Regions from separate parts of the Caballeronia sp. ATUFL_M2_KS44 genome, predicted to be linked through region 3. Evidence: predicted binding sites of a transcription regulator. Region 3 holds the regulator's gene; each other region holds the start of a gene.
What was found. The regulator LexA, encoded in region 3, represses DNA repair genes until DNA is damaged. The targets are predictions, from matches to a motif close to ACTGTATNNNNATACAGT.
Positions count from the first base shown of each region.

Region 1: NCR39_RS09695 (ATP-dependent helicase) is a predicted target of LexA. The motif match lies at 3,493-3,510, and genes of this name have one in related genera.
Region 2: recA (recombinase RecA) is a predicted target of LexA. The motif match lies at 5,880-5,897, and genes of this name have one in related genera.

Region 1 covers NZ_JALQEA010000016.1:276,233-286,336, reverse strand. Annotated here, with positions in the region: gene NCR39_RS09720 (glycosyl hydrolase) at 1-84, opposite strand, end outside; gene NCR39_RS09715 (MATE family efflux transporter) at 476-1,924, opposite strand; gene NCR39_RS09710 (RNA-binding S4 domain-containing protein) at 2,115-2,342, opposite strand; gene NCR39_RS09705 (hypothetical protein) at 2,650-3,066, shown strand; gene NCR39_RS09700 (hypothetical protein) at 3,137-3,394, shown strand; gene NCR39_RS09695 (ATP-dependent helicase) at 3,605-5,695, shown strand; gene NCR39_RS09690 (DUF4088 family protein) at 5,708-6,472, opposite strand; gene NCR39_RS09685 (AzlD domain-containing protein) at 6,614-6,937, opposite strand; gene NCR39_RS09680 (AzlC family ABC transporter permease) at 6,934-7,605, opposite strand; gene NCR39_RS09675 (helix-turn-helix transcriptional regulator) at 7,784-8,611, opposite strand; gene NCR39_RS09670 (CreA family protein) at 8,673-9,152, opposite strand; gene NCR39_RS09665 (FadR/GntR family transcriptional regulator) at 9,437-10,104, opposite strand, start outside.
Region 2 covers NZ_JALQEA010000006.1:425,761-435,864, reverse strand. Annotated here, with positions in the region: gene NCR39_RS02080 (TerC family protein) at 1-226, opposite strand, end outside; gene sucD (succinate--CoA ligase subunit alpha) at 350-1,231, opposite strand; gene sucC (ADP-forming succinate--CoA ligase subunit beta) at 1,330-2,496, opposite strand; gene NCR39_RS02065 (DUF2889 domain-containing protein) at 2,614-3,270, opposite strand; gene recX (recombination regulator RecX) at 3,404-4,336, opposite strand; gene recA (recombinase RecA) at 4,718-5,788, opposite strand; gene NCR39_RS02050 (response regulator transcription factor) at 6,044-6,775, shown strand; gene NCR39_RS02045 (sensor histidine kinase) at 6,789-8,393, shown strand; gene NCR39_RS02040 (MFS transporter) at 8,630-10,104, shown strand, end outside.
Region 3 covers NZ_JALQEA010000006.1:1,324,230-1,334,333, reverse strand. Annotated here, with positions in the region: gene NCR39_RS06455 (2-hydroxy-3-oxopropionate reductase) at 1-3, shown strand, start outside; gene lysM (peptidoglycan-binding protein LysM) at 308-802, shown strand; gene NCR39_RS06445 (asparaginase) at 895-1,896, opposite strand; gene NCR39_RS06440 (CysB family HTH-type transcriptional regulator) at 1,926-2,852, opposite strand; gene NCR39_RS06435 (sulfate/molybdate ABC transporter ATP-binding protein) at 2,893-3,963, opposite strand; gene cysW (sulfate ABC transporter permease subunit CysW) at 3,977-4,849, opposite strand; gene cysT (sulfate ABC transporter permease subunit CysT) at 4,876-5,760, opposite strand; gene NCR39_RS06420 (sulfate ABC transporter substrate-binding protein) at 5,935-6,981, opposite strand; gene lexA (transcriptional repressor LexA) at 7,217-7,885, shown strand; gene NCR39_RS06410 (hypothetical protein) at 7,996-8,334, shown strand; gene NCR39_RS06405 (DUF2939 domain-containing protein) at 8,427-9,023, shown strand; gene NCR39_RS06400 (universal stress protein) at 9,040-9,549, opposite strand; gene nodI (nodulation factor ABC transporter ATP-binding protein NodI) at 9,844-10,104, shown strand, end outside.

The sequences.
Region 1 (10,104 bases), on a different contig from region 3:
GGCGCTGCCGGGAACCTGCGCGCTGCCGCCACCGCCGCCGCCGCAACCGGCGAGCACGGCGCTGCCGGCCGACGCGAGCATCATCGCGAGAAACGTCCTGCGCTTTGGCGAATTGAGTGGATCGGTTGAAACGGCAAGAGGACGTCGTGAGGCTTCGTTGTGAGCGTGCATGGCCGCAAAGGGTGGCGTTGATGCTCACGTTTACGGCGATGCAAAGAGGGGCTTGACCCGTCTTGAGTGCGTCCGCTTAAAAACATTCGATGCGCGCCGACACTTTTACCGATGCATGCGCGATCGGGCTGCTGACGGGACGCAACACACGACATGCCAATCGAGCCGGCGAAAAAAAGCCCGCTCGGCAGAGCGGGCCTACAACCCCTGTTACTGGAGTCTCAAGGAGGAGACGGCTTCATCGTAGCAACGCGGCGCGCGCGGCCCAACCAAGCATTCATGCTTTGCATATGCAAGCGCGAACTCAGGCTGCGCGACGCGGCGACGGATCGACGGAAGCCGCCGAAGGCGCCACGCCCGACGCCACGAGCCGCTTGCTGATGCGATGAAACCGCAGCGTCATCAGCACCGCGACGCTCGCGAGTCCCGCCGCGAGTCCCCACCACAAGCCCTTCGCGCCGAGGCCGAAGTGGAACGCGAGCGCATAGCCCGTCGGGAACCCGACGCCCCAGTAGCCGAACGCCGCCGCGAGCATCGGCACGCGCGTGTCCTTCAGACCGCGCAGGCAGCCGGAGCCGACCGTCTGCATGCCATCGACGATCTGGAACACGGCCGCCACGCCCAGCAGCGACGCCGCGAGCGACACGGTGTGCGCGTTGGCGGGATCGTCGAGATGGAGATACAGGCCGACGATCGCGTGCGGCGCGGTAATCAGCACGAGCCCTGAGCACATCATGAAGCCGACGCCCAACGCCAGCGCGACGAAGCCCGCATGCCGCGCGGCGACCGGCACGCCCGCGCCGACCCAGTAGCCGACGCGCACGTTCGCCGCCTGGCCGATGGCAAGCGGCACCATGAACGCCACCGACGCGACGTTCAGCGCGATCTGATGCGCGGCGAGCGGCGCTTCGCCGAGCAGGCCGACCATCATGCCGGTCGCGAGAAAGAGCGTGGATTCGACGCCATACGTGATCGCCACCGGCCAGCCGATGCCGAACAGTTCGCCGAGCAGCGGCAGATGCGGACGCGCCGCCACCACGAAATGCCGGTAACGCGGACGCAGATGCAACAGCGCGACGAGCGCGAAAGCCGTCAGCCACACGGTGATGGTCGTCGCCGCCGCCGAGCCGACGAAGCCCTCGCGCGGCAGGCCGTATGCGCCGTGAATCAGCCCGTAGTTGAGAAAGCCGTTGACGAACACGCCGCCGATCGACACCCACAGAAGCCGCTTCGCCGCGCCGATCGCGGGCAGGAACGCACGCATCATCCCGATGCCGATCAGGCTGCCCGGCGTGCCCCAGCGCAGCATCGCGCAATATTCGCCGACGTTGCGCGCGAGCGTCGCGGGTTCGTGGAACGCGAGCAGAATCGGCTCGGCGTAGCTCAGGAGCACGAACGCGGGCACCGCGAGCAGCACGGAAAGCAGCAGCCCCGTCCAGTAGATGCTGGGCACGCGCTCTTCCGCGTTCGCGCCGCGCGCATGCGCCACCGATACGCTCACCGACGTCAGCACGCCTTGCAGCAGCGTCACCACGACGAAGAACAGGTTCGCGCCGAGGCCGCCGGCCGCGAGCGCGTCGGGGCCGAGCGAGCCGAGCAGGATGGTGTCGGTGACGCCCATCGCCATTTGCGAAAGCTGCGCGATGGCGAGCGGCGCGGCGAGGCGCGCGGTATCGACGGCGTGGCGCGAGAGCGTCGGCGGCCCCTGATGCGCGTGTTGCGCGTTCTTCACGCGCGTGGTGTGCGATTGCATGATCGAAGGAAACTGAGCGGGAACGGGCGGCAACGGCCAGGCGCGGTCCACGCTCGAAAGGCTTGAACCGGGGCGCTGAAACCCGAACGAAAGACGACTAGCTTATTGCGTGGCGCGCGGCATGTCGATGACGCGTCCTGTTATGGCCGGGTTTTGACAATCCGGCGGCGCTTTCGCGCAAGCGCTGCGCTCACTCGGCGGCGGGCGCGCGCACGCGGATCTTCTGCCCGTCGAGCATCACCACCTGGCCCGCGCGGATCTTGCAGGTCTTGCGCAGTTCCACTTTGCCGTCGACGGTGACATCGCCCATTGCGACGCGCGCCTTCGCGGAGCCGCCGCTGTCGGCCAGGCCCATCAGCTTGAGCAGGTTGTGGAGTTCGACGAAGTCGCCCGTGAGGGTGAAGTGAAGCTGGGGCATGGCGGGCGGGGGAGAGCGGTGCAAAGACAGCCATCATAAATCATCGGGTACGCGTCGTGCTCCTGCTTCGTGGACCGCGAACGATCGAACGGAAAGCCGGTTCGATCCATTCAGCGGCGGGACCGGCGGGAAATGTAGCCAAGTGAAACGGTCGGTAACAGTGACTGATTTCGTGAAACTCGACGGGTGATCGCCCGGTCTCTCAGTTTGATCGATGCAGCTTCGGTCATCTTCGAAACGACAAGCGTCGTGCGCTGCGCTTCTCCTGAAGCCACGCGTTCGCGCTACCAAAAGAGAGGAATCGCTCATGACTAAGGCTCGAATTCTGATGATCAGTACCGCTTTCGCGGCCCTCGCCACCACTGCCGCGCACGCGCAGACCGCCCAGCCGATGCAGGCCGCGCCGGGCGCCGACGCGCAAGGCCAGGTCTCGATGCAGGCCCAGCAGCCGATGTCGCCGCCGCCGCAGAACATGGTCGCGCCGGCATCGCAGGATCCGCTGGTGCAAAAGCGCAACGCCGACGCGCAGGCGAACGCGGAATATCGCGCGTCGAAGAAGGCATCCAAGGCCGAAATGAAGGCCGCGAACAAGGAAGCCAAGGCGCAATACAAGCAGCAAGTGCGCAACGCGAAAATCAACAAGAAGGCCGACAAGGAAACCGCGAAGGACGATCTGAACGCCGCGGCCGACCACGCGCCGAAGGATCAGGGCGAGCAGCACTAAGCTGCCGGACTGAGACAAGCCGCGAGGCTCCCGGCCGGGACTTCGCGGCAGCCACCAACGGGAGGACACCATGACACGACGCACGAATGCACTGCTGGCCGCGCTCGTCGCGGGCGCGCTGGCGAGCGTGAGCGCGGCATCGATCGCGCAAACGGCCAACGCTCCGGCGACGCACGCCGACAAGAAGGCCGCGAAGAAGCAGGCCGAAGCCGACAAGGACGCCACTGTCGCGCAGGCGAAGGCCGACAAGAAGAAGACGGAATCGCAATCCGAAGCAAACGAAGCCGCAGCGGACGCGAAGCTGAAGGACGCCAAGAAGGCGGACTGACGCGTGTGATTCGACGCAGAGACGGCCCGGGCCAGTTGCCCGGGCCGTTTGCTTTTTAGGGCCAAAAGGCGAGCGCCGACAAAGGGTTGCACGCGCGCATTGTATGGATATACAGTGTCGCGTCGCTTCCATCCGCCGTCCATTCCCGTGCTCACCGTTCCCGACAGCCCCGCCGACACCGCCGCCGACACCGCCGCCGATGCGCCGCCCATTCAGGATCGAGCCGCCGCAGCGTATCTCGCGAAACTCAACGACGCGCAGCGGCAAGCCGTCGAATTCGGCGTCGACGAACCCGGCCGCTGCGGCGGGCCGCTGCTCGTCATCGCGGGCGCGGGATCGGGCAAGACGAACACGCTCGCGCATCGCGTCGCGCATTTGCTGGTGAAGGGCGCGGACCCGCATCGCATTCTGTTGCTCACGTTTTCGCGGCGCGCGGCGCTCGAAATGACGCGGCGCGTGACGCGCATCGCGACGAACGCGCTCGGCAACAAAAGCGCCATCGCGCAGGGCCTGACGTGGTCCGGCACGTTTCACAGCGTCGGCGCGCGGCTCTTGCGCGATTACGCCGATATCGTCGGGCTCGCGCCGTCGTTCACCATCAACGACCGCGAAGATTCCGCCGATCTCATGAACCTCGTGCGGCACGAACTCGGGCTGTCGTCGAAGGAAAAGCGCTTTCCGGCGAAATCCACGTGCTTCAGCATTTACTCGCGCGTGGTCAACACGGGCGCGTCGCTCGCGACCGTGCTCGACCAGTGGTATCCGTGGTGCCGCGAGTGGGAAGCCGACCTGAAGCGCCTGTTCGCCGCGTACGTCGGCGCGAAGCAGTCGCAAAGCGTGCTCGATTACGACGACCTGCTGCTCTACTGGTCGCATCTCGCGGCCGAGCCGGCGATTGCCGCAGATTTGTCGAGCCGTTTCGATCACGTGCTCGTCGACGAATATCAGGACACGAACCGCCTGCAGGCCACCATTCTCCTCGCGATGAAACCGGACGGGCGCGGCCTGACCGTCGTCGGTGACGATGCGCAGTCCATCTATTCGTTTCGCGGCGCGACGGTGCGCAACATCCTCGATTTTCCACAGCACTTCACGCCGCCCGCCGCGACCGTCACGCTGGACCGCAATTACCGTTCGACGCAGCCGATTCTCGAAGCGTCCAACGCGGTCATCGGGCTCGCCGCCGAGCGCTACACGAAGGACTTGTGGACCGACAAGGCATCGGCGCAGAAGCCGCGCGTCGTCGCTGTCGCGGACGAGGCGGATCAGGCGCGCTATGTCGTCGAGAAAGTGCTGGAGGCGCGCGAGGGCGGCATGAAGCTGAAGTCGCAGGCGGTGCTGTTTCGCGCGGCGCATCACAGCGCGACGCTCGAAATCGAGCTGACGCGCAAGAACATTCCGTTCGTGAAGTTCGGCGGACTGAAGTTTCTGGATTCGATCCACGTCAAGGACGTGCTCGCGGTGCTGCGCTGGGCCGAGAATCCGCGCGATCGCGTCGCGGGCTTTCGTGTCGCGCAATTGCTTCCGGGCGTCGGCCCGGCGATCGCGGGGCGCCTGCTCGACAGCGTGAGCGCGCCGGACGCGGTGGCATCGAACGCAATCGCGGGCTTTCAGGCGCCCGCGCGCGCGAGCGAAGACTGGCCGCGTTTCGTCGCGCTGATGGCGAAGCTCTGCGGGCGCGAGTCCGGCTGGCCCGCCGAGTTCGAAATGATCCGCCGATGGTACGAACCGCACCTCGAACGCAATCACGAGGACGCGGCCATCCGCATCGGCGACGTGATGCAGATGGAGAGCATCGCGTCCACGTATCCGACGCGCGAGCGCTTCCTGACCGAACTCACGCTCGATCCGCCCGACGCGACGAGCGACGAATCGGGCGTGCCGCTCATCGACGAGGACTATCTGATTCTGTCGACCATCCACTCGGCGAAGGGCCAGGAATGGCGCAACGTGTTCGTGCTGAACGGCGTGGACGGCTGCATTCCGTCCGATCTCGGCACGGGCAGCGAAGAGGAAATCGACGAAGAGCGCCGCCTGCTCTATGTCGCGATGACGCGCGCGAAGGAAGACCTGCACATCATCACGCCGCAGCGCTTCTACGTGCACAACCAGACGAATCTCGGCGACCGGCACGTGTGGGCGCAGCGTACGCGCTTCATCCCGCCGCATCTGATGCAGAACTTCGAGGCCGCCGCCTGGCCGCCGGCGCCGGTTGCCGCCGCGCCGACGGCAGCGGGGCTCGCGGCCGCCGCGAAAGCGAAGATCGATATCGCGGCGCGGCTGAAGGGAATGTGGGAGTAGGGCGCGGGCCGCTCAGCGCGACGCCCGCGTGGGTTTCGGCACGCGCGGCGCGTTGCCGAAAATGCTTCGGAGCCATGCGGCGAAGCGCGTGAAGCCGTCGTAAGGCTCGTCGATGAAAAGCTCCGGCCGCAGCGACCGCAAATATTCGAGCAATTGCTGCGCTTCCTGCTTCTGCACCGATCCGTAGAAAATCGCGAGCCGCAGCAGCGCGCGCAGTTCGCCGAGCTTCTCGCGCGCCGCCGAGCCGACGTTCGCTTCCACCGCGATCTTCCCTTCGTACACGCGCTGGCGCAGCGAATCGGCGAGACGCCACGCGGGCGTCTGCATCTTTTCCTCGACCTCGCGGATATCCGCCGCCGCCGACTTGATCTGCGACGCGAGCACGTCCACTTGCGATTCGTCGCCCTTTGCCTCGGTGACGATCGCCGTCGCCCACGCACGCGACGCCTTCAGCAGATCCTCGGCGCTCCAGTCGGAACGGATCGCGAACGCGAAGCCGTGCTCCGCCGCCTGACGGATCAGAATTTCGACGACGTCCGGAAACTCCTTGTCGAGCGCGCGCTTCGCCCACGCGTACTGGCCGTGCGTGAGCATGCGCTGCACGGCTTGCTCGGTGAGCGGCGTGTCGTTGTCGAGCAGCTTCGCGCGCAGAAAATCCTCGAACGACGGCGTGATGAACTGCGGATCGAGCTTGAGCGAAAGACGCAGGAACGCCTCGAAATCGCGTTGCAGCGAAGCGATCGTTTCGTCGCGAAGCGAAAGGGTGATTTGACGCATGTTGGTTTCCGGTTCCGCGCTGGGGTGGCCTGGGCGGGAAATGCTGTCGGCCCGCCGCAAAAGCGGAAGGCCATTCGTTTCTGATATCGGCGCGGGAGCCGGAAACTTGAGGGGTATTTGAAAGGCGCGAGGCTGCGATGTCTAGCGCAGCACGACCAGTTGCCAGAAGAAGAACACCGCGAGCGACACGGCGATGGTCAGCAGCGCGCGCCGCGTCAACGCGCACACGATAACCGCGACAGCCGCCGCCACGAGCTGCGGATTGCGCCACGTGATTTCCGCGCCGTTGCCGTGCGGCGAGACGGTCATCGGCACGATGATCGCGGTCAGCACCGTCACCGGCACGAAGCCGAGCGCGGTCCGCACGACGGGCGGAAACGCGAGCCGCTCGCCGAGCACGAACACGGCGGCGCGGATCAGATAGGTGACGAGCGCCATTCCGAGAATCAGCACGACATAGTTCATTGCGCGCGCTCCTTGTCGAGGCGAGGCTTCGCTTCGAGCATCGTCAGCATCATGCCGACCGCGACGCCCACGAGCACCGCCGCCAGCAGCCCGAGCTTGTACGGCCAGTCCTGCCACGCGAACGACAGCACGCCCGACGCGAGCGCCGCCGCCACGAAGCGCAGCGCGACGAGCTGCGGCACGATGATCGCGATGAACGTGGCGACCATCGCGAAGTCGAGCCCGAGCGATTTGAGCCCCGGAAACGCCGCGCCGAAGAAGAGGCCGACGAGCGTCCACGCCTGCCAGTTCAGATACATCGCGACGCCGGAGCCGAAGAAGTAATGCGGGCCGATCTCGCCCGCCGCGCGCTTCTGATAATGCGCGTACGCGACGGCGAAGACTTCGTCGGTCATGAGGCCGGCAAGCGCCCAGCGCCAGCGCGCGGGCAGATGCGCGACGTAAGGCGCGAGCGTCGCGGAATAGAGCACGTGCCGCAGATTGACGACGAAGGTCGTCGCCCAGATCACCGCGAAGCTCGCGTTGCCCGCGATCATGCCGGCCGCGATGAATTGCGCCGATCCCGCGAACACCGCGAGCGACATGAACTGGCCGTGCCACAGCGCGAGCGGACTCGCGGTGACGAGCGTGCCGAAGATGACGCCGAACGGCGCGGCGCCGATCATCATCGGAATGGTGTCGCGTGCGCCGGCGGCGAATTCGTTGAGGGCGTTGGGCGATGCTGCGGTCAAGATTGTTTCCTCCTGCTGGCCGGAAACCGTTCCGGCCGATACGACGTGATGGCGGAGGATAAGCCAACGCCGCCCTTGCTGGCTTGTACGTTCTTGCGGTCGCGTCGTGGGAAAACTAGCGCCAGCGTCCCGGCGCAACGCCGAACGCGCGCTTGAAATGCCGCGTGAAATGACTTTGATCGGTGAAGCCGCTGGCCGCCGCGACATCCGCGATGGACGCCCCCGCGCGCAACGCCGGCAACGCCCGCACGATGCGCAACTGATTGCGCCACGCGTGCGGCGCAAGCCCCGTCTCGCGCGTGAAAAGCCGCGCCGCATGGAACGTCGAAAGCCCGACCGTGCGCGCGAGTTCCGTGAGCGTGACCGGTTCGAGGATATCGTCGGCGAGGCGGGCTTTCATCGTGGCGACGCGCGCGGCGTCGGCGGCGGGCGGCGCGGCCGATGGCCTCTCGAGCGCATGGCGCGCGAGCAGCGTGCTGACGGCATCGACGAGCGCGGTTTCGGCGGCGAGCGGATCGGCGCGGTCGCCCGCGTTTTCCAGCGCGCGATGCGCGATCACGAGGCGCCGCGCCAGATCGGCATCGCGGATGATCTCGGCGGCGAACCACGGCGACGCGGCGCGCGGCGACATCTCGCGCGCGATGCCTTCGACGAACGGCACCGGCAGATAGAACACGCGATACCGCCATCCGGCATCGACGGCACGCGCGCCGGTATGCAGTTCGCCCGGATTGATGACCGGCACCGAGCCCGCTTCGGCCACGTAGCGCGAGCCGCGATAGTCGTAGCATTCCGCGCCCGCTTCGATGACGGGCACCGTGTACGCGTCATGCCAGTGCGGCGTGAACTCGTGGTCGTAGTACTCGGCGGTGACCATGTCCGCGTCCGGCACGAGCGGCGAGCGCCAGTAGCGTGCGGCGTTGGAAAAGCGCGGAGCGTTCATGGCGTGGCTCGGTCGAAGGCGAATCGTTCAGTTTACAACTTCGCCGGCCCGCGAGCCGCGCTCACTTCACCGGGATCGCCGTGCCTTCCGGCACCGGCACGGCCGTCACGCTGTTCTTCGCGCTGCCGCTCGCAATGCGGTCGCTGTACGTCAGATACACGAGCGTGTTGCGTTTGGCATCGACGATCCGCACGACATGCAGCGTCTTGAAGATGAACGACATGCGGTCCGTGAAGACATCGCTCTTTTGCTTGAGCGGCCCGGCGAACTTCACCGGCCCGACCTGACGGCACGCGATGGACGCTTCCGTCGGATCTTCCGCGATGCCGAGCGTGCCCTTCACGCCGCCCGTGCGCGCCCGCGACACATAGCACGTGACGCCGCCGACGAGCGGATCGTCGTAAGCCTCGACGCTCACTCGGTCCGAACCGGTGATGCGGAAGTTCGTGTTGACGCTCGCAATCTCCTCGCCGTGCGCGACGGTCGCGCCAAGCGAAAGTACGAGCGATGCGGTTGCTGCAAAACGGGCGGCGCGGTTCATCGCAATCCTTCAGGGAAAAAGAAAAGGGCGTCGTATTGTAACGACGCCCTTCGTTCGCTTTGATGCGGTCTTGCGGCCGCCCTCCAACCTTCAATGGAAGATCAGATACAGGATCACCAGCACCACGACCGGCACACCGAGCAGCCATCCGAGAAGATAAGGCATGTTGTCCTCCTTGCTCATGTTGTTTTAGACGGTTCCAGTATCGCGGAGCCGCGAAGCGCGCGTTAGCCGTGTGCGTCCGAAATGCGTGTAGGTGAAGTCCTATCGTCTATTACGCGGGCTTACGGATTGGTCATGTCATCGTGAGAAAGGCGGCTGCGCGTTCGTCTGGCCGGCCGGTCGCGATAAAGCGCGCGCACGTAGTCCAGATGCGCGCCGGCGCAGTCGCGGGCGCGCGCGGGATCGCGGGCGACGATCGCATCGAGCATCGCGCGATGCTGGGCGAGCAGGTCGGCTTCGACTTCGTCGTCGTAATCGACGAGACGATGCGAGCTCAGCATCGATTCGCGCACGAGTTCATTCAGCCCGTGCATCACATGCGCGAGCGCGATGTTGTGCGTCGCGTCCGCGATGGCCAGATGGAACGCCGCATCCTTCTCCGCGATGCGCGCGCTTTTCTCGGCGACGGCGGCCTGTAGCGCATCGAACGCAGCGGCGATGCGCGCGAGATCGGCTTCGGTCGCGCGCTCGGCGGCGTAGGCGGTCGCGAGCGTTTCGAGGCCGTGACGCAGTTCGAGCACGTCGGCGCTCGCGTTCGGCTGCTGTTCGAGCAAGGCCGCGAGCGGCAGCGACACGAGCGGCGCCGTCACGTCCGACACGACGAAGCCGCCGCGCGCCACCGCGCGGATGAATCCATCGGATTCGAGACGAATGAGCGCCTCCCGCAACGATGGCCGCGACACGTTCAACTGCTCGGCCAGATCGCGCTCGGCGGGCAGGCGCTGGCCGG
Region 2 (10,104 bases), 900 kb from region 3:
ACTTCAAAAACGGTACATCCAGCAGGACGACGGCGAACGCGATCAGCGCGACGCGCAAGAGGATCGCGCCGAGCGTGCCGAGCACGATGCCGCGCTTTCTTTGCGTGACCGGCAGATCGCGGCACGCGAGCGCGATCACGACGGCGTTATCGCCGCCGAGCAAGATGTCGATGACGATGATCTGGACGACGGCGCCCCAATGGAGCGTGGAAAAGAACTCGAGCATGGCAAAAACCGTGACCGGAATAAAAAAAGCGGGGAAGCCGACGCTCCCCCGCTTTCATTTTCCGGCTGTGACGAAAGGATCCAGTAAGAGTACCAAACCCTGACGGCTTCTGCCGAACTTCCCTTAGATCACCGACTTCAGAAGACGTCCCATTTCCGACGGGTTCTTCGTGACCTTGATGCCGCACGCGTCCATGATTTCGAGCTTCGCGTCAGCCGTGTCCGCGCCGCCGGAAATCAGCGCGCCTGCGTGGCCCATGCGCTTGCCCGGAGGCGCCGTCACGCCCGCGATGAAACCGACGACCGGCTTCTTCATGTTGTCCTTGATCCAGTAAGCGGCGTTCGCTTCGTCCGGACCGCCGATCTCGCCGATCATGATGACGGCGTCCGTTTCCGGATCGTCGTTGAACATCTTCATCACGTCGATGTGCTTGAGACCGTTGATCGGGTCGCCGCCGATACCCACCGCCGACGACTGGCCGAGACCCAGCGCCGTCAGTTGGCCGACCGCTTCGTACGTCAGCGTGCCCGAACGCGACACCACGCCAATGCGGCCCTTGCGATGAATGTGGCCCGGCATGATGCCGATCTTCAGCTCGTCCGGCGTGATCGTGCCAGGGCAGTTCGGTCCGAGCAGCAGCGTCTTGCGGTTTTCGCGGCGCATGCGGTCCTTGATCTCGAGCATGTCGCGAACCGGAATGCCTTCCGTGATGCAGATCGCGAGATCGAGATCGGCTTCGACGGCTTCCCAGATCGCGGCGGCAGCGCCCGCGGGCGGCACGTAGATCACCGAAACGGTCGCGCCGGTTTCAGCCTTCGCTTCCTTGACGGACGCGTAGATGGGAATGCCTTCGAAGTCTTCGCCGGCGCGCTTCGGGTTCACGCCCGCGACGTACGCTTCGCGGCCGTTCGCGTATTCGCGGCAGGCGCGCGTGTGGAACTGGCCGGTCTTGCCGGTGATGCCCTGCGTGATGACCTTCGTGTCTTTGTTGATCAGAATCGACATGTAGTGACCTCTGTTCGTTTGGCGTCGCTCAAGCAGATGCTTTGCGCCGCCATTCGTATCTGGTGGAACGCTCTCTTAGGCTCGGTAAGCGAACGCGCTTACTTGCCTTCGGCTGCCGCGACGACCTTCTGCGCGGCTTCTTCCATGCTGTCCGCCGAGATGATCGGCAGGCCCGAGTCAGCCAGCATCTTCTTGCCGAGGTCTTCGTTCGTGCCCTTCATGCGCACGACGAGCGGCACCTTCAGGTCCACGGCCTTCGACGCCGCGATCACGCCTTCCGCGATCACGTCGCAACGCATGATGCCGCCGAAGATGTTGACGAGAATCGCCTTCAGGTTCGGGTTCTTCAGCATCAGCTTGAACGCTTCGGTGACCTTCTCGGTCGTCGCGCCGCCGCCGACGTCCAGGAAGTTGGCCGGCTCGCCGCCGAACAGCTTGATGGTGTCCATCGTCGCCATCGCGAGGCCTGCGCCGTTCACGAGACAGCCGATGTTGCCGTCGAGCGAGATGTAAGCGAGGTCGAACTTCGACGCTTCGACTTCAGCCGGATCTTCTTCGTCCAGATCGCGATACGCGACGATTTCCGGATGACGGAAGAGCGCGTTCGAATCGAAGTTGAACTTGGCGTCGAGCGCGATCACCTTGCCGTCGCCGGTCACGATCAGCGGGTTGATTTCCGCGAGCGATGCGTCGGTTTCGAAGAACGCCTTGTACAGGCCTTGAAGGATCGCGCGCGCCTGCGGGATCGATGCGTCGGGAATGCCGATCTTGCGTGCGAGGTCATCGGCGTCCGCGTCTTGCAGGCCGGTCGACGGCTCGACGGCGAACTTGTGCAGCAGTTCCGGCGTCTTTTCCGCGACTTCTTCGATGTCCATGCCGCCTTCGCTCGACGCCATCACGACGATCTTCTGCGAAACGCGATCCAGCACGAGGCCGACGTACAGTTCCTTCTTGATGTCCGCGCCTTCTTCGATCAGCAGGCGGTTGACCTTCTGGCCTTCCGGGCCGGTCTGGTGCGTGACGAGCTGCATGCCGAGGATCTGGTTCGCGTATTCGCGGACCTGGTCGATCGACTTCGCGACCTTCACGCCGCCGCCCTTACCGCGGCCGCCGGCGTGGATCTGCGCCTTGACGACCCAAACCGGGCCGCCCAGCTCTTCTGCGGCCTTGACCGCATCTTCCACCGAGAACACGGGTTTGCCGCGCGGGACCGCGACGCCGAACTTCCGCAGGATTTCCTTACCCTGGTACTCGTGAATCTTCATGCGTGATTCCTTCAGTCTGAGAGTTGGAGTGAACTTCGATTTCGAATTGCCTGAACCGCAATTGCCTTGGATTCTTGTTTGATTGCCGGCCGCTCGCGCACGGGTGTGACGAGCGTGTTATGTGTCCGGGGTTTCCCGTTCCGCGGCGCGTGCGTTGTCGTGTGCGTTCTCGTGTACGTCGGCGCGGCGGGACGGCTCGTAGCCGAACCAGCGCGGATAGTACTCGCGCACGGCCGGGCCGTCGAAACGCAATGCGTGACAGCCGCCGAGTTCGAACGGCGGCTGGTTCCGGTGCGCGGCCGGATTGGCGTTTTCCTGTGCGAAGGGGTCGGACATGTCGTCGGACCAGACATCGCCGAAAAATGCCTGCATGGCCGCGGTCGGCAAGACGGCGCACAACTCGGTGAGATGCGTGCAGCCGGCCGTGCCGCGCAAGCGGGCGCGGGCTTCGCGGCGGAAATTGCGCAACAGATTGAGCCCGATGAGCGCGCGATAAGCTGAATTGGATTCGGCGCAGAGACCGCCATACGGCGCCCAGTCCGACGAAGCTTCGGCTTCGACGATGTTGAGCTTGCGGTCGATGGTGATGCGCAGCCAGAGTTCATGGATCGGCAGGCCTTTCGGCCGGACGCCCGCCGCGAGCGGAAGGTCGCGGGGCTTCTCATCGGTTAGACAGGCTTCGATGTCCCACAGGCCGTCTTCCCGTTCGAACGCTTCCAGGCGAATCGCGCGACGATGGCGCAACTGTCGGGAAACGGGCGGAGAAAGAGGCATGGAGGCGAAACCGGAACGGGAAAACCGTTGAATTTTAGCATAGCGGGTATTTCGGGCCGCGCATGCGACTGAGGATTCGCCGCTGGCCGATTTGACGCGTTCACGCGCGTCGCGGGGCATGCCGGTGAGCGGCTCAGTCGTCGATGAATTCGTCCGCGCAGTCTTCGTCGCCGCCTTTGAGAATCTTCCCGATGGTGCTGCCGGAAAAACCACGCGCGGCAAGGAAGCGCGCCTGTTTCGCGCGCTCGGCGGCCGTCTCGGGCAGCACGCCGTATTTCTTTTGCCAGACCGCCTGGGCGCGCGCCGTTTCCGTCTGCGCGAGCTTCCCGGCTGTTTCGCCGATGAGCGCGTCGCCGACCGCATGCCGCTTCAGTTCGCTGATGATGCGGCTGCCGCCCATGAGCGCCGCCCGCCGATGCACCACGCTTTCGACGAAGCGCTCGTTGGACAGCCAGCCCTCGCGTTCGAGACCGTCGAGCAGAGTTTCGAGCGAATTGGCTTCTTCGACGTACGGCCGCAGCTTGCGCGACAACTCCGCGCGGCTGTATTCGCGGCGCGAAAGGTAGCCCAACGCGCGGCCTTTGAGCGAGTGCTGCGGGCGTCGCGGATTGTTGGTGTCGGTGGTTTTGCGCTGGCGCTGGCTCGAGCGGCTGTAGACGGAGTCCGGGTCAGCTTCCGGCGTGTCGAGTGGAACGCACTGCTCGAAAGGATCGGCGTCTTCGAACGAGGCGTCGCCCGAGGAGCGTTGCGGTTGTTGTCGATTGCTCGGCGCTTTGCGTTGACGCCGAGCCGGACGGCTGCGGACGGAATCGCTCTGCGCTTCAGGCGAGCTGGATGGCGCGCATTGTTCGAATGGCTCGAAGGGATCGGCTTCGTGGAATGAATCGTCGATACGAGCGGTGCCGGGCGTTGACGGCGTTTCCGAACGCGGCTGGCTGGCGATTCGCGCGGTGGCTTGCTGCAAAAGCGTGCGCGCCCGATCGAGCCGTGCAGCGCGATCCGGTTCGACGGCTTGCGTCGGAGCGTGATCCGCTTGCCGACGCGCGATCGGTTGAGCACCCTGCATGCGACGCTCTTTGCGGGCCGGCGACTGCTGCTGTAGCGGCGATGGCTCGACGCCACCGATTTGCCCCGCGTCCGAAAGCGCGCCGCCCTCGTCCGCCGCCTTAAAAGCGCGACGCGCCGGCGCGAATGACTTCGCGTCGGCGCGTGATTGACTGCTTTTGCGAAACCCGCCGCGCCGGGGCGATGCGTCCCGACGCTCGCTGCTCCGCTCGTAGCGGTCGACGGCCTCCGCGCCTTGCTCCGGCTGACCGACTTCGCGCGCATCATCGTCCTCGCGCGAACGGTCCGAATCGCCCGCGCGGCACCGCCCGAAATCAGCGTTGCCTGCCTTCGATCCGAACCGGCGCTTGAGCATCGGCGATATCGGGTGATTATCGGACGCTTATTCGTCGTCCGACACGGCTGCGCCCGTGGCCACAGCATCAGCCAGCGCAGCCACACCCAGCGATTCGCGGATCTTGTTTTCGATCTCGCGCGCAATGTCAGGATTCTCGCGCAGGAATTCGCGCGCGTTGTCCTTGCCCTGACCGATGCGATCGCCCTTGTAGCTGTACCAGGCGCCTGCCTTGTCCACCAGCTTCGCTTGCACGCCGAGGTCGATGATCTCGCCCTGACGCGAAATGCCTTCGCCGTACAGAATGTCGAAGATGGCTTCGCGGAACGGCGGCGACACCTTGTTCTTCACCACCTTCACGCGCGTTTCGTTGCCGATCACTTCGTCGTTCTTCTTGATCGAACCGATACGGCGAATGTCCAGGCGCACCGACGAATAGAACTTCAGCGCGTTACCGCCCGTGGTGGTTTCGGGGTTGCCGAACATCACGCCGATCTTCATGCGGATCTGGTTGATGAAGATCACGAGGCAGTTCGTGCGCTTGATCGTGCCGGTGAGCTTGCGCAGCGCCTGCGACATGAGACGCGCTTGCAGGCCGGGCAGCGAGTCGCCCATTTCGCCTTCGATTTCCGCCTTCGGCACGAGCGCCGCGACCGAGTCGATGACGATCATGTCGATGGAACCGGAGCGCACCAGCGCGTCCGCGATTTCCAGCGCCTGCTCGCCCGTGTCCGGCTGCGAGATCAGCAGTTCCGGCACGTTCACGCCGAGCTTGCCCGCGTATTGGACGTCGAGCGCGTGCTCCGCGTCGATGAACGCCGCCGTGCCGCCGAGTTTCTGCATCTCGGCAATCACTTGCAGCGTGAGCGTGGTCTTGCCCGACGATTCCGGACCGTAGATTTCCACCACGCGGCCGCGCGGCAAACCGCCGACGCCGAGCGCGATGTCCAGTCCGAGCGAGCCGGTGGAGACCACCTGAATGTCTTCGACCGCCTCACCTGCGCCGAGCCGCATGATCGACCCTTTGCCGAATTGCTTTTCGATCTGCGAAAGCGCGGCGGCCAACGCCTTGCTCTTCTCCGCAGTCATTCCAGCCGGGCCTTTCTTGCTTTCTTCCATGAATCGTCCTTTGCTATGATGAACGGCGTCTGAGACGCGTGCGCGCAGGCTCGAAGTGGCACTCCGCTCCGCTTTTCGCACTAACGCAGACACTGTATAAAAAAACAGTAGTTTTTGCAAGCCCGATCGTTGCGGCGTGGTATTTTTCCACTTCGCGCGAACCGTGCAAAAACCGCAAAACACCCTGGAGACCGCCGCGCCGGGCGAAATGCGGTGCCGGCAATGCGATGCGCCCCGCGCATCAGGCACACGACGATGCGAATCCTCATTGCCGAAGACGACAGCATACTCGCGGACGGTCTCGTTCGATCACTCCGCCAATCGGGATACGCCGTTGACCATGTCAAGCATGGCGTCGAGGCCGACACCGCCCTCTCGCTGCAATCCTTCGACCTGCTCATCCTCGATCTCGGCCTGCCGCTCATGTCCGGGCTCGAAGTGCTGCGCCGCCTGCGCGCGCGCAATTCGCAGATGCCCGTGCTGATCCTGACCGCCGCCGACAGCGTCGACGAGCGCGTGAAGGGCCTCGATCTCGGCGCGGACGACTATATGGCCAAGCCCTTCGCGCTCAACGAACTCGAAGCGCGCGTGCGGGCGCTGACCCGGCGCGGCGCGGGCGGCGGACCGACGGTCGTCCGGCACGGATCGCTGTCGTTCGATCAGGTCGGGCGCATCGCGCATATCGCGGATCAGGTCATCGACCTGTCGGCGCGCGAACTCGGCGTGCTCGAAGTGCTGCTGCAGCGCATCGGGCGGCTCGTGTCGAAGGAGCAGCTCGTCAATCATCTGTGCGAGTGGGGCGAAGAGGTCAGCAACAACGCGATCGAAGTCTACGTGCATCGGCTGCGCAAGAAGATCGAGCCGAGCGGCGCGCGGATCATCACCGTGCGCGGACTCGGCTATACGCTCGAGAAGGTCGCGAGCGCGCCGGACGCGAAAGCATCGGCCGCGCCGGCGGGCGATCCGGCTTCCGCCAGTCATCACTAAAGCCAAGCCGCGCATGGCGTCGCCCGTTTCCACCGAGCGCTCCGGCGCGCCGCCATCGCCTGCAACGGCGGCAGCGTCCGCAACCGACCCGGCCGCCGACTCCGACGCCCAGCGCGACGCCCGCTACGCGAATCCGTTCGCGCCGCCCGAGGAGCTGGAGCCGGACACGCAGGCGCACCCGCGCTCGCTCTTCGGCGAGATTCTCGACTGGATGCTCGCGCCGCTGCTGCTGCTCTGGCCGATGAGCATCGCGGTGACGTATCTCGTCGCGAAGTCGATCGCGAACGGGCCGTTCGACCGCGCGCTCGAAGCCGACGCCTACGTGCTCGCGCGCCAGATCCAGCCGGTCAACGGCGTGGCGGAATTGCGGCTGCCCGATGCCACGCGCGATTTCCTGCGCGCCGACAACGTCGACAGCGTGTTTTTCCAGGTGCTCGGCACGCGCGGCGAACTCGTCGGCGGCGACCGCGACATGCCGCTGCCGCACGAGGACGACCGGCCGCAGCCGGGCATCGTCGAATTTCGGGACGACGTGCTGCGCGGCAACGACATTCGCGTGGCGTATACGACCGTCGATTTGCCGGGACTCGCGCCGGGACGCGATCCCGGAAGCACGCAGCCGGTGCTCGTGCAGGTCGCCGAGACGCTCGACAAGCGCAGCCAGCTCGCCAACGACATCATCAAGGGCGTGATCCTGCCGCAGTTCGTGATCCTGCCGCTCGCGATCGTGCTCGTGTGGTTCGGGCTTTCGCGCGGGCTCGCGCCGCTGCATGCGTTGCAGTCGAACATGCGCACGCGCCGCCCCGACGATCTCTCGCCGCTCGAAGCGGGCCGCGCGCCGCCGGAAATCGCGCCGCTCGTCACGTCGTTCAACGATCTGCTCACGCGGCTCGAACAGAACATGGAGTTTCAGAAGCGCTTTATCGCCGATGCCGCGCATCAGATGAAAACGCCGCTCGCCGGGCTGCGCATGCAGGCGGAGTTCGCGCTGCGTCAGGACGTATCGACGGAAGTGCAGCGCTCGCTCGAACAGATCGCGACGAGTTCGGAGCACGCGGCGCGGCTCGTCACGCAGTTGCTCGCGCTGGCGCGTGCGGAGAATCGCGCGACGGGGCAGATTTTTTCGTGCGTCGAACTGACGGCGCTCGCGCGGCTCGCCGTGCGCGACTGGGTGCAGGCGGCGCTCGCGAAGCGCATGGACATCGGCTTTGAAGAGCCGCCGTTTCCCGTCGAAGTGGAAGGCAACGTGGTGATGCTGCGGGAGATGCTGTCGAATCTGATCGACAACGCGATCCGCTACACGCCGCCCGGCGGACGCATCACCGTGCGCGTTCGGACCGACGAGCACGACCTCGATCTCGTGCATCTCGAAGTCGAAGACACCGGCCTCGGCATTCCGCCGGCCGAGCGGGAGCGCGTGGTCGAGCGGTTCTATCGCATTCTCGGGCGCGAGGGCGACGGCAGCGGACTGGGTCTCGCCATCGTCAAGGAGATCGCGGCGATGCACGGCGGCACGCTTTCCATCGAGGATCACGTCTATCAGGAATCGCCGCGCCTCGCCGGGACACTCGTGCGCGTCAGCCTACAGCGGGTTTTTCCTGCCAAGGACAAACCCTGAGCGCTCTCACCGCGCGACACTCGCTTCCCGGGCAGAAGCGCGACGATGCGCGCTAATTGAGACGCGTTCTTCGCGATTGCACGCACATTCGCTCGATTTCACCGTTAGCCACGCTTTTACCCGATGCTTCTCCGCGTCAGAACGCCGTAAGTTTTCGTTCCAATAATCTTTGCACCGGCGCCGCCGCGCGCTTCGGATGGAATCGAACATCACACGCAATCAACAGGAGACGATTCATGGCTACGATCGAAGGGCGCGTTTCACACGCGCCGATGACGGCGGAGGAGAAGAAAGTCATCTTCGCTTCGTCGCTCGGGACGGTGTTCGAGTGGTACGACTTCTATCTCGCCGGGTCGCTGGCGATCTACATCAGCAAGACGTTCTTCTCGGGCGTCAATCCGACGGCCGGCTTCATCTTCACGCTGCTCGGCTTCGCGGCGGGCTTCGCGGTGCGCCCGTTCGGCGCGATCGTGTTCGGGCGGCTCGGCGACATGGTCGGGCGCAAGTACACGTTCCTCGTGACGATCGTCATCATGGGCCTGTCGACGTTCCTGATCGGCTTCCTGCCCGGTTACGCGACGATCGGCATCGCGGCGCCGGTCATCTTCATCGCGATGCGGCTGCTGCAGGGCCTCGCGCTCGGCGGCGAGTATGGCGGCGCGGCGACGTACGTCGCGGAGCACGCGCCATCGAACAAGCGCGGCGCATGGACCGCGTGGATTCAGACCACCGCGACGCTCGGCCTCTTCATCTCGCTGATCGTGATTCTCGCGGTCCGCACGATCACCGGCGAAGAACAATTCGGCGCGTGGGCGTGGCGCATTCCGTTCCTCGTCTCGATTCTGTTGCTCGCCGTTTCCGTGTGGATTCGCATGAAGCTGCATGAGTCGCCGGTGTTCGAGCGCATCAAGGCCGAGGGCAAGACGTCGAAGGCGCCGCTCACGGAAGCGTTCGGCGAGTGGAAGAACCTGAAGATCGTGCTGCTCGCGCTCTTCGGTCTGACGGCGGGCCAGGCGGTCGTGTGGTACACGGGCCAGTTCTACTCGCTCTTCTTCCTCACGCAGACGCTCAAGGTCGACGGCACCAGCGCGAACATCATGGTCGCGGTGGCGCTGCTCATCGGCACGCCGTTCTTCGTGTTCTTCGGGTCGCTGTCGGACCGCATCGGGCGCAAGCCGATCATCATGGCGGGCTGCCTGATCGCCGCGCTCTCGTTCTTCCCGCTGTTCAAGGCGCTCGCGCACTACACGAATCCGACGCTCGAAAGCGCGACGCAGAAGTCGCCGATCGTCGTCATCGCGAATCCGGACGAGTGCTCGTTCCAGTTCAATCCGGTGGGCACGTCGAAATTCACGACGTCGTGCGATATCGCGAAGGGCGCGTTGTCGAAGGCCGGCCTCAACTATGAAAACGTCGCCGCGCCGGCGGGCACGCTTGCGCAGATCAAGGTCGGCGAGACCGTGGTGAACACGTACGACGGCAAGGCCGCCGACGCGAAGGCGCAGGGCGCGGCGTTCGACAAGACGCTCGCGGGCACGCTGAAGAGCGCGGGCTATCCGGCGAAGGCGGATCCGGCGCTCATCAACTGGCCGATGGCGATCGTGATTCTGACGATCCTCGTGATCTTCGTGACGATGGTCTACGGCCCGATCGCCGCGATGCTGGTGGAAATGTTCCCGGCGCGCATTCGCTATACGTCGATGTCGTTGCC
Region 3 (10,104 bases):
TGAGGCTTCGCACCTGAACCGTGGGGCGTCCCGCGTATGGGCACGCGGGACAAATGCCGCTCTGGGCTGAGGGCGGCAAGTATGGTCCGAGAGCGGCATCCGGCGGCGCGCCGGGTAAGCCTTGGTCGGTCAGACGGTTTGCCGTCGGGTGTCCGCGTCGGATTGCTGCGAGCGATGCTTGATCGATGCCGTGCGCGCCGCGCGGCGAAATCCCTTGTCGAAACTCAGAACTATCTGGTGGCGAGCGCGCCTAATGTGCCTAGACTTCGCAAGCGGCACCACCATGGTTGATTCAAGGAGTTGAACAATGGGAATCCTCAGTTTCATCAAGGAAGCAGGCGAAAAACTGTTCGGCGCAACCACGCCGTCCGCTCAGGCCGCGCCGGCGAGCGCGCCCGTCGATGTCGCCACGCTCAATCAGAAAGCGGGCGAAGCCATCGCCACGTATATTCGCTCGCAAGGGCTCGATGCCGACAACCTTCAGGTCAAGTACGACGGCGCTTCTCATACCGTCACCGTGTCGGGCCAGGCGCCCGATCAGGCCACGAAGGAAAAGATTCTCGTCGCGGCAGGCAACGTGCAGCATGTCGATAAGGTCGACGATCAGTTGACCGTGCCGAATGCGGCGCCTGAATCGCAGTATCACACGGTCGCGTCGGGCGACAATCTGTGGAAGATCGCGGAGAAGTACTACGGCAGCGGCGCGAAGAACGAGCTGGTCTTCGAAGCGAACAAGCCGATGCTGAAGAGCCCGGACAAGATCTATCCGGGTCAGGTGCTGCGCATTCCGCCGGCAAACTGATTGCTATTGCTCACGCCGCTTGTGGATGAAAAAAGCGCGAATTTCGGTTCGCGCTTTTTTTTGCTAGTGGGATGACGTGCCGGGCACTGCTCTCAATACCTATCGAACACACGCTGCAGCCCGCTCGCATCCTTCACGCCCGCCGCCAGCGCCAGCATCAGCAGCACGCGCGCCTTGTACGGATTCAGCGTGCCCGCGCTGACGCTGCCGAGCGCATCGTCGGATGCGGCGCCGTTTCGCATCACATGGCCCGATCCCACGCGCGACGCCCGCACCACCGCGACGCCCGCCTTCACCGCATCGACGAGCGCTTGCGTGATGCTCGCGTGCACCGACCCGTTGCCCGTTCCCGCCACCACGATGCCCTTCACGCCAGCCGCGACGAGCGCATCGACCGCCACGCGCGACGCGCCCGCGTAGCTTGCGACGATCTCGACCATCGGCCATTTATCGCTAATCGCGAACTCGCTTGCGAGCGTATGCGGCTTCGTGACCGCGCGCTGGAACTCCACGCGGCCGTCCTGCACGAAACCGAGCACGCCGGTCTCCGGCGAACGGAACGCATCGACGGCGTAGGTGCTCGTCTTCGTCACATCGCGCGCGGTATGAATCTGATTGTTGAACGCGACGAGCACGCCCTGCCCCTTCGCGCGTTCGCATGCCGCGACCGTGACGGCGTTGAGCAGGTTGAGCGGACCATCGGCGGAAAGCGCGCTCGATGGACGCATCGCGGCCGTCAGCACGACGGGCTTCGCAGTCTTCACCGTCAGATGCAGCAGGTACGCCGTTTCTTCGAGCGTATCGGTGCCGTGTGTCACGACGATGCCGCTTATGTCGTCTTGCGCGGCGAGTTCGTCGATGCGCTTCGCGAGCTTGGTCCAGAGCGCGTGGCTCATGTCCTTGCTGTCGATGCTCGCGATCTGTTCCGCCTGAATGCGCGCGACGTTGCCGAGCGCAGGCACGGCGTCGAGCAGATCGTTCACGCCGACGACGCCTGCCTTGTAGCCCGCTGTCGATGATGCATCGCCTGCGCGTCCGGCGATGGTGCCGCCCGTCGCGAGGACGGCGATGAGAGGAAGAGAGTCGGTTTTCATGCCGGCGATTGTAAATCAGCCGGCAGCGCTCACGCCGTCTCGCGCAGTTGCGCGGCGATCTGCGTTTCGTCGAGTTGCGGCGCGAACATTTCGATCAGCCGGTACGCATACGCGCGCAGAAACGCGCCTCTGCGCAGGCCGACGCGCGTCGTGCTGGCCTCGAAAAGATGCTGCGTATCGAGCGCGACGAGTTCGGTGTCGCGCTTCGCGTCATACGCCATCGCCGCCACGATGCCGATGCCCATGCCCAGTTCCACATACGTCTTGATGACGTCCGCATCGATCGCGGTCAGCACGATATCGGGCATCGCGCCGGCGCTCGCGAACGCCTGATCGACGTGCGAACGGCCGGTGAAATCGTTGTCGTAAGTGACGATCGGATATTCCGCGATCTGCTCGAGCGTGATGTTCTCGCGTCCGACGAGCGGATGATCCTTCGGCACGACCACCGTGTGATGCCACGAATAGCACGGAAACGTGACGATGTCCGGATAACGGTCGAGCGCTTCGGTCGAAATGCCGATATCCGCTTCGCCATTGACAATCATCTGCGCGATCTGCTGCGGGCTGCCCTGCCTGAGCGCGAGATGCACCTTCGGAAATATTTCGGTGAACTGACGGATCACCTTCGGCAGCGCGTAACGGGCCTGCGTGTGCGTCGTCGCCACGACGAGGTGCCCGTTGTCCTGATCCGCGAACTGACGCGCCACGCGCCGCAGGTTCTCGGCATCGAGCAACATGCGCTCGATCAGCTGATGCACCTGCTTGCCCGGCTCGGTCAGGCCCGTCAGACGCTTGCCGCGTCGAATGAAGATATCGACGCCGAGTTCGTCTTCGAGGTCCTTGATCTGTTTCGATACGCCGGATTGCGACGTATAGAGCACGTTGGCGACTTCCGTCAGATTCATGTTCTGACGCACCGCCTCGCGCACGAAGCGCAGTTGCTGGAAGTTCATTCTCTGCCTCTCTTGTCTGCTGTCGTTTTTCTATGCGTAGTCATTGCGCAGGAAACACGCGCAGCGCGCGCGGCACGGCGCGCACGCCATCGCCGATATCGAGCTTCAGCGCGCGCCATGTTTCGCGATCCAGTTCGGCTTCGAGCACGCCGCCTGCATCGCCTTCCAGTTCGACGCGCACCGAGCCGCCCAGCGTCACCACGCGCCGCACGCCGACCACGATGCCATCGGGATGCGCGAAGCCTTCGGCATCGTCGGCGCGATAGAGCGCGAGATCGTGCGGACGCACATAAGCGAGCGCGCGGCCGCTGAAATGCGCCTGTGCGGTGATGGCTTTCGCGGCGCCATCGGCGACGAAGCCGTTGGCATCGACGCTGCCTTGCAGACGGTTGGCCGCGCCGAGGAATTCATAGACGAACGATGTCTGCGGATGATCGTACACATCTTGCGGACTTCCCACTTGCTCCACGTGTCCATGATTCATCACGACAATGCGGTCCGCCACTTCGAGCGCCTCTTCCTGATCGTGCGTGACGAAGAGCGTGGAGATATGCAGATCGTCGTGCAGACGGCGCAGCCAGCTACGCAGTTCCTTGCGCACCTTGGCGTCGAGCGCGCCGAACGGCTCGTCGAGCAGCAGCACTTTGGGTTCGACGGCGAGCGCACGCGCGAGCGCGATACGCTGCCGCTGCCCGCCCGACAGTTCCGACGGGAAGCGTTGCGCGAGCCAGTCGAGCTGCACGAGCTTGAGCAGCTCATGCACTTTTTCGCGGATCGCGGATTCGCTCGGACGCTCGCGGCGCGGCTTCACGCGCAGCCCGAACGCGACGTTCTCGAATACCGTCATGTGCCTGAAAAGCGCGTAATGCTGGAACACGAAGCCCACTTGCCGATCGCGCGCGCCGACGTTCGCCACGTCTTCGCCATTCAGCACGACCTGGCCTGCATCGGCATGTTCGAGGCCCGCGATCACGCGCAGGAGCGTGGTCTTGCCGCATCCCGACGGCCCGAGCAGCGCGACGAGCTCACCTGCGGGAAAGTCGAGCGTGACGTTGTCGAGCGCGGTGAAATCGCCGAAGCGCTTCTGCAAATTGCGAACGATGATGCTCATGATGAAGTGTTCCTTAGCCTTGGTTCTTTGCATCGTCGAGCGATTGCGACATGTGCCGCTCCGCGATGAGCTTCAGCCCGAGCGTGACAAGCGCGAGCAACGCGAGCAGCGACGCCACCGCGAACGCGGCCGAGAAGTTGTATTCGTTGTAGAGGATTTCGACGTGCAGCGGCATCGTGTCGGTCTGGCCGCGAATATGACCCGACACCACCGATACCGCGCCGAATTCGCCCATCGCCCGCGCATTGCAGAGAATCACGCCGTAGAGCAGGCCCCACTTCACGTTCGGCAGCGTCACGCGGCGAAAGATCTGCCAGCCCGATGCGCCGAGCACATGCGCGGCCTCTTCCTCGTCGTTGCCTTGCGCCTGCATCAGCGGAATCAGTTCGCGCGCGACGAAGGGAAACGTGACGAAGATCGTCGCGAGCACGATGCCCGGCACCGCGAAGATGATCTGCACGTCATGCGCGGCGAGCCACGGACCGAACCAGCCTTGCGCGCCGAACATCAGCACGTAGATGAGGCCGGAGATGACGGGCGATACCGAGAACGGCAAGTCGATGAGCGTCGTCAGCAGCGCCTTGCCGCGAAAGTCGAACTTCGCGATAGCCCACGACGCCGCCAGCCCGAACACGAGATTCAGCGGCACCGCGATGGCGGCGGTCATCAGCGTGAGCTTGATCGCGGACCACGCGTCCGGGTCTTTCAGCGACTCGAAGTAGTAATCGATGCCCTTCGCGAACGCCTGCGCGAACACCGCGACGAGCGGCACGACGAGAAAGAGCGCGAGAAACACGAGCGCGATGGCCGTGAGCAGCCAGCGTATCGCGCGCGGCTCGGTCACGGGATTGAGCGTGTGGACATCGCGCCGCGCGGCCGTGTTCATCGCGATGCTGCGGCCATCGGGCGTGCTCATGCCTGACCTCCTTGCACATGCAGCGTCGAGGCCGGCGGCGCGACCGTCCTGCTCGTGCGCCTTTGCAGGAACCATTGCAGCGTGTTGATGAAGAGCAGCATCACGAACGACACGCACAGCATCACGACGGCGAGCGCCGTCGCGCCGGCATAGTCGTACTGTTCGAGCTTCGTGATGATGAGCAGCGACGTGATCTCGGACTTCATCGGCACGTTGCCCGCGATGAAGATGACCGAGCCGTATTCGCCGAGCGCACGCGCGAACGCCAGCGCGAAGCCCGTCAGCAGCGCGGGAAACAGCGACGGCAGCACGACGCGGCGAAACGTCAGCCAGCGCGTCGCGCCGAGGCATGCGGCGGCTTCTTCCTGCTCGCGCTCGAACTCTTCGAGCACGGGCTGCACCGTGCGCACGACGAACGGCAAGCCGATGAACGTCAGCGCGACGAGCACGCCGAGCGGCGTGAACGCCACCTTGATGCCGAGCGGCGCGAGAAACTGCCCGATCCAGCCGTTGCCCGCATAGACGGCGGCGAGCGAAATGCCCGCGACGGAAGTGGGCAGCGCGAACGGCAGATCGACGATGGCATCGACGAGACGCTTGAACGGGAACGTGTAGCGCACCAGCACCCACGCGACGAGAAAGCCGAACACGGCGTTGATGAGCGCACCGCCGAGCGCCGCGAAAAACGTCAGCCGATACGACGCCAACACGCGCGGCGACGTCACCGCGCGCACGAATTGCGCCCAGTCGAGCGTCGCTGTCTTGGCGAACGTGGCCGCGAGCGGTATCAGCACGATGAGGCTGAGATACGCGAGCGTGATGCCGAGCGTCAAGCCGAAGCCCGGCAGCGCGCTCGGCTTGCGCAGGTTGAAAGTGGTCATGCTTGGGTCATCCTGTTCCAGTGCGCCGGGGCGGGCGCTCGTTGCCGCATGTGCTGATAGCGGCGTCATGGCGCGCCGCTTGTCGGTTGGCCGGTCCGGTCCGATGCTCCATCATCGGACCGGCCGGATCTTGCCTGCTGCGTTTCTCGTGCCTTCTCGTGCCTTCTCGTGCCGTTATTGCGGTTGATAGATCGAATCGAACACGCCGCCGTCCGCGAAATGCGTCTTTTGCGCTTTCGTCCAGCCGCCGAACGTATCGTCGATGGTGTACAGCTTCAGCTTCGGAAACTGCTTCGTCAGTTCGGCCGGCACCTTGTCCGAACGCGGACGATAGAAATTGCGCGCGGCGATCTGCTGGCCTTCGTCGCTATAGAGGTACTTCAGATACGCCTCGGCGAGCTTGCGCGTGCCGTGCTTGTCGACGACCTTGTCCACCACCGCGACCGGCGGCTCCGCGAGAATGCTCACCGACGGCACGACGATCTCGAACTTCTCCGGACCGAACTCCTTCAGCGACAGAAACGCCTCGTTCTCCCACGCGATCAGCACGTCGCCCTGGCCGCGCTGCACGAAGCTCGTCGTCGCGCCGCGCGCGCCGGAATCGAGCACGCCGGCGTTCTTGTAGAGCTTCGAGACGAAGTCCTTCGCCGTCTGCTCGTTGCCGCCCGGCTTGTGCTGCGCATACGCCCACGCAGCGAGATAGTTCCAGCGCGCGCCGCCTGAGGTCTTCGGATTCGGCGTGACGATGGACACGCCCGGCTTCGCCAGATCGTCCCAGTCCTTGATGTGCTTCGGGTTGCCCTTGCGCACGAGAAACACGATCGTCGATGTGTACGGAGAGGCGTTGTCCGGCAGGCGCTTCTGCCAGTCCGCGTTGACGAGGCCCTTGCCCGCGAGCGCGTCGATGTCGTACGCGAGCGCGAGCGTCACGACGTCGGCTTGCAGTCCATCGAGGACGGCGCGCGCCTGGCCGCCCGAGCCGCCGTGCGACTGCTTGAACGTGACGGTCTCGCCGGTATCCGCTTTCCACTTCTTCGCGAACGCCTGATTGAAGTCCTGATAAAGCTCGCGAGTCGGGTCGTACGACACGTTCAGAAACGACGTCTGCGCGTGCGCCTCGACACTCATGCCCACCGTCGCGCCGACGCCCGCCACCGTGAGCGCCAACGCCGTCAGCAGCCTCCTTGCGCCGGTCCCCAATCCCGCTTTCGTGCTTTGCATTCCCCGTTCTCCGTCTTATCCAATTGACGGAATCAGTCTATCGACGCCGCTATATGATTAGAAATAATCGTTTTTCATCTTTTTATACGGAAAGCTGCTAACGGCTCTGGTCGATGGCTTGTGCGTGGCAACAGACACTCGCGACACGAACTTAAAGTAAAGCTTGAAAAGCGCGAAATACTGTATAAAAATACAGGCATCTGTTCATCCATACAGCGCAGCAGGGGCCAAGCCAGTGACTAGAACCTCAAAACTTACCGCGCGGCAACAGCAGGTTTTCGAGCTGCTCCAGCGTGCGATCGAGCGCACAGGCTTTCCGCCCACGCGCGCCGAGATCGCCGCCGAGCTTGGCTTTAGCTCCGCCAATTCGGCCGAAGAACATCTGCGGGCGCTGGCGCGCAAGGGCGTGATCGAACTGGCGGCGGGGTCGTCGCGCGGTATCCGGCTGATCGGCGACATCGCGCGGTCGGACGAGCTTCCGCATCAGTTCACGCTGCCGCATCCGAGCATCATGCAGTTGTCGTTGCCGCTCGTCGGCCGCGTGGCTGCGGGTAGTCCGATCCTCGCTCAAGAGCACATCTCGCAGCACTACGCGTGCGATCCGGCGCTCTTCTTGAGCAAGCCCGACTACTTGCTGAAGGTGCGCGGGCTGTCCATGCGAGACGCCGGCATTCTCGACGGCGACCTGCTCGCGGTGCAGAAGCGCACGGAGGCGAAGGACGGTCAGATCGTGGTCGCGCGTCTGGGCGACGACGTCACCGTGAAGCGCTGGAAACGGCACGCGGACGGCGTCGAACTGATCGCCGAGAACCCCGATTACGAGAACATCTTCGTGCGCCAGGGCAGCGGTGAGTTCGCGCTCGAAGGCATCGCGGTCGGTCTCATCCGCTCGGGCGAGTTCTAGCGCTCTCTTCTCTCACGCCACGCACGACGCGGCGCGTTTCAAACACATCAAAGCATGACGGCAGCCGTTCGCGGCTCGCCGCGGTGCGTCCTATCGTCTGGAGAGTCATCATGGAACGTCGTTTCGCCCGTTTGTTGCCCTTCCGCCAGTTTGGCCGCCTGCGTCATCTGCGTGCGTTGATTTCCTGCGGCGTCGCGGCCCGTCCGCATGCCGAGGCCGCGCCCGATCTCTTCGATGAAATGCCTGCGCTGCCGTCGCGCCAGCCCGCGTTTGCGCGCGTATCCCTCGCGCACAATGTTCACGCGGAAGCGGCACAGCGCGCGCCGGTGCGGGTGTATCGCAGCGAATCGCGAGTCATCATGGTGGGCAAGATCAGCGAAGTGTCGCGCATGATCGACCGCTGCATCGACGAGGAACGCGCGGGCGCGACCGGCGGCATTCTGGCGTGAGCGTCGCCGGGACCGGGGAGAAGGCGGGAATCAATCGAGCGTCGGCATGGTCAATCTGAAGTCGATTCACGTTTGAGAGGCTTAGCCGCCGCATGTCCCGCACTACCCGCTTTGTCGTCGCCACGCTCGCTGTCGTTCTGATCGGCGCGGCGCTGGGCTTCGTGTATGCATCGCCGTATATCGCGCTGGATCGCGTGAAGCGCGCCGCCGACGCCCGCGATGCGCAGACCGTCAACGAATACGTCGATTTCCCCGCGCTGCGCAGCAGTCTGAAGGAGCAGGTCGCCGCGCTGCTCACGCGCCGCGTCGATGTGCAAAAGAGCGGCAATCCGCTCGCGATCATCGGAGCAATGATCGGCGCGGCGCTCGTCGGGCCGCTGGTGGATTCCTATGCGACACCGGAAGGCGTCGCCGCGATCCTGAACGGCATTCCGCCACGCGGCGTTCCTGGGGAACGGCCGCCGCCCGCGCCATCACAGGCAAGCACGAGCGCAGGCGCTGCCGCGTCCGGTGCCGTGACACAAGCGCCGCAGCCGCCCCAGCCGCCGCAGACGACAGCCGGATATCGCGGCATCAACACATTCGTCGTGACGTATCAGCACGGCGCCGGCGATGCCCGCTATTCCGCCATCTTCCACCGTAGCGGTCTCGTGTCGTGGAAGCTCGTCGCCGTCGATCTCAACGGCTGACGCGCCTCCGGCCAACTCACGCGCCCGCTTCGGCCTTTACCGGCTTGGCGGCATACGCGGCGGCGTCTTCCGCTTCGGCGGATTCGCCCGCCTGACAGACCGCCACCAGAATGCTGCACGACACGCGATCGAGGAGCGGCGTGTTGCCCGCGCCCATCCACCAGCGCGCGAGGCCGCTGCGGCATCGATGCCCCACCACGACGAGATCCACCTTCAGTTGATCGGCGAGCGCCGCGATTTCGTCGATCGGATGCCCGAACGCGAAATGCCCCTGCGCCGGCAGTCCGCGCTCCCGCAGCCATTCGACGCCCTCTTGCAGAATGTCGCGCGCCGCATCCTCGAACCGTCCGCAGGCCACGTCGGTCAGCAATCCGGCGCTTTGCGCGATGCTCGACCGCATGTCCACCACGGCGAGCACGTGCGTTTCCGCGTTGAGATCGAGCGCGAGGTTCGCGCCCTGGCGCAGCGCCTTGCGGCCCTCTCTGGAGCCGTCGTAGCAAAGCAGAATCTTTCTGTAGCTTGTCATCATGCCTCCCTGCCGCATCCCCATGGCCGCGGCGTAACTTGATGATCCTGTGCCGCGACAGACGTCGCAACGATGGAAAACGCTAACCCTCGGCAACGAGAGCACGCATTAGCTTTCACCGTGCCAGATACCGCCGCGGCCCGGCGCACAAGGCTTCCCCGGATTCGCCCGGATCACGCGTCCGCTCGCCGGCACTCGTTTGACTCGCGCGCGCCGCATGCCGTTGCACGCAAAGCGCCGCGCTGGTGCATTGCATTACACTAGCCCGCTGGATTCCTCTTCCAGGCTTCATGCATGACAACCCTCGCAATCGAAGATCAAGCCGCGCCCGCGATCGAATTCAGCGAAGTCAGAAAACACTACGGCGCGAAGAACGTCGTCGACGGACTCTCGTTCGACGTGCGCCCAGGCGAATGTTTCGGGCTGCTCGGGCCGAACGGCGCGGGCAAGACGACGACGCTCAAGATGCTGCTCGGCATCACGTCGCCGGATAGTGGGACGATCCGGCTCGTCGGCGAACCGGTGCCGTCCCGCGCGCGCTTTGCCCGGCAGCGC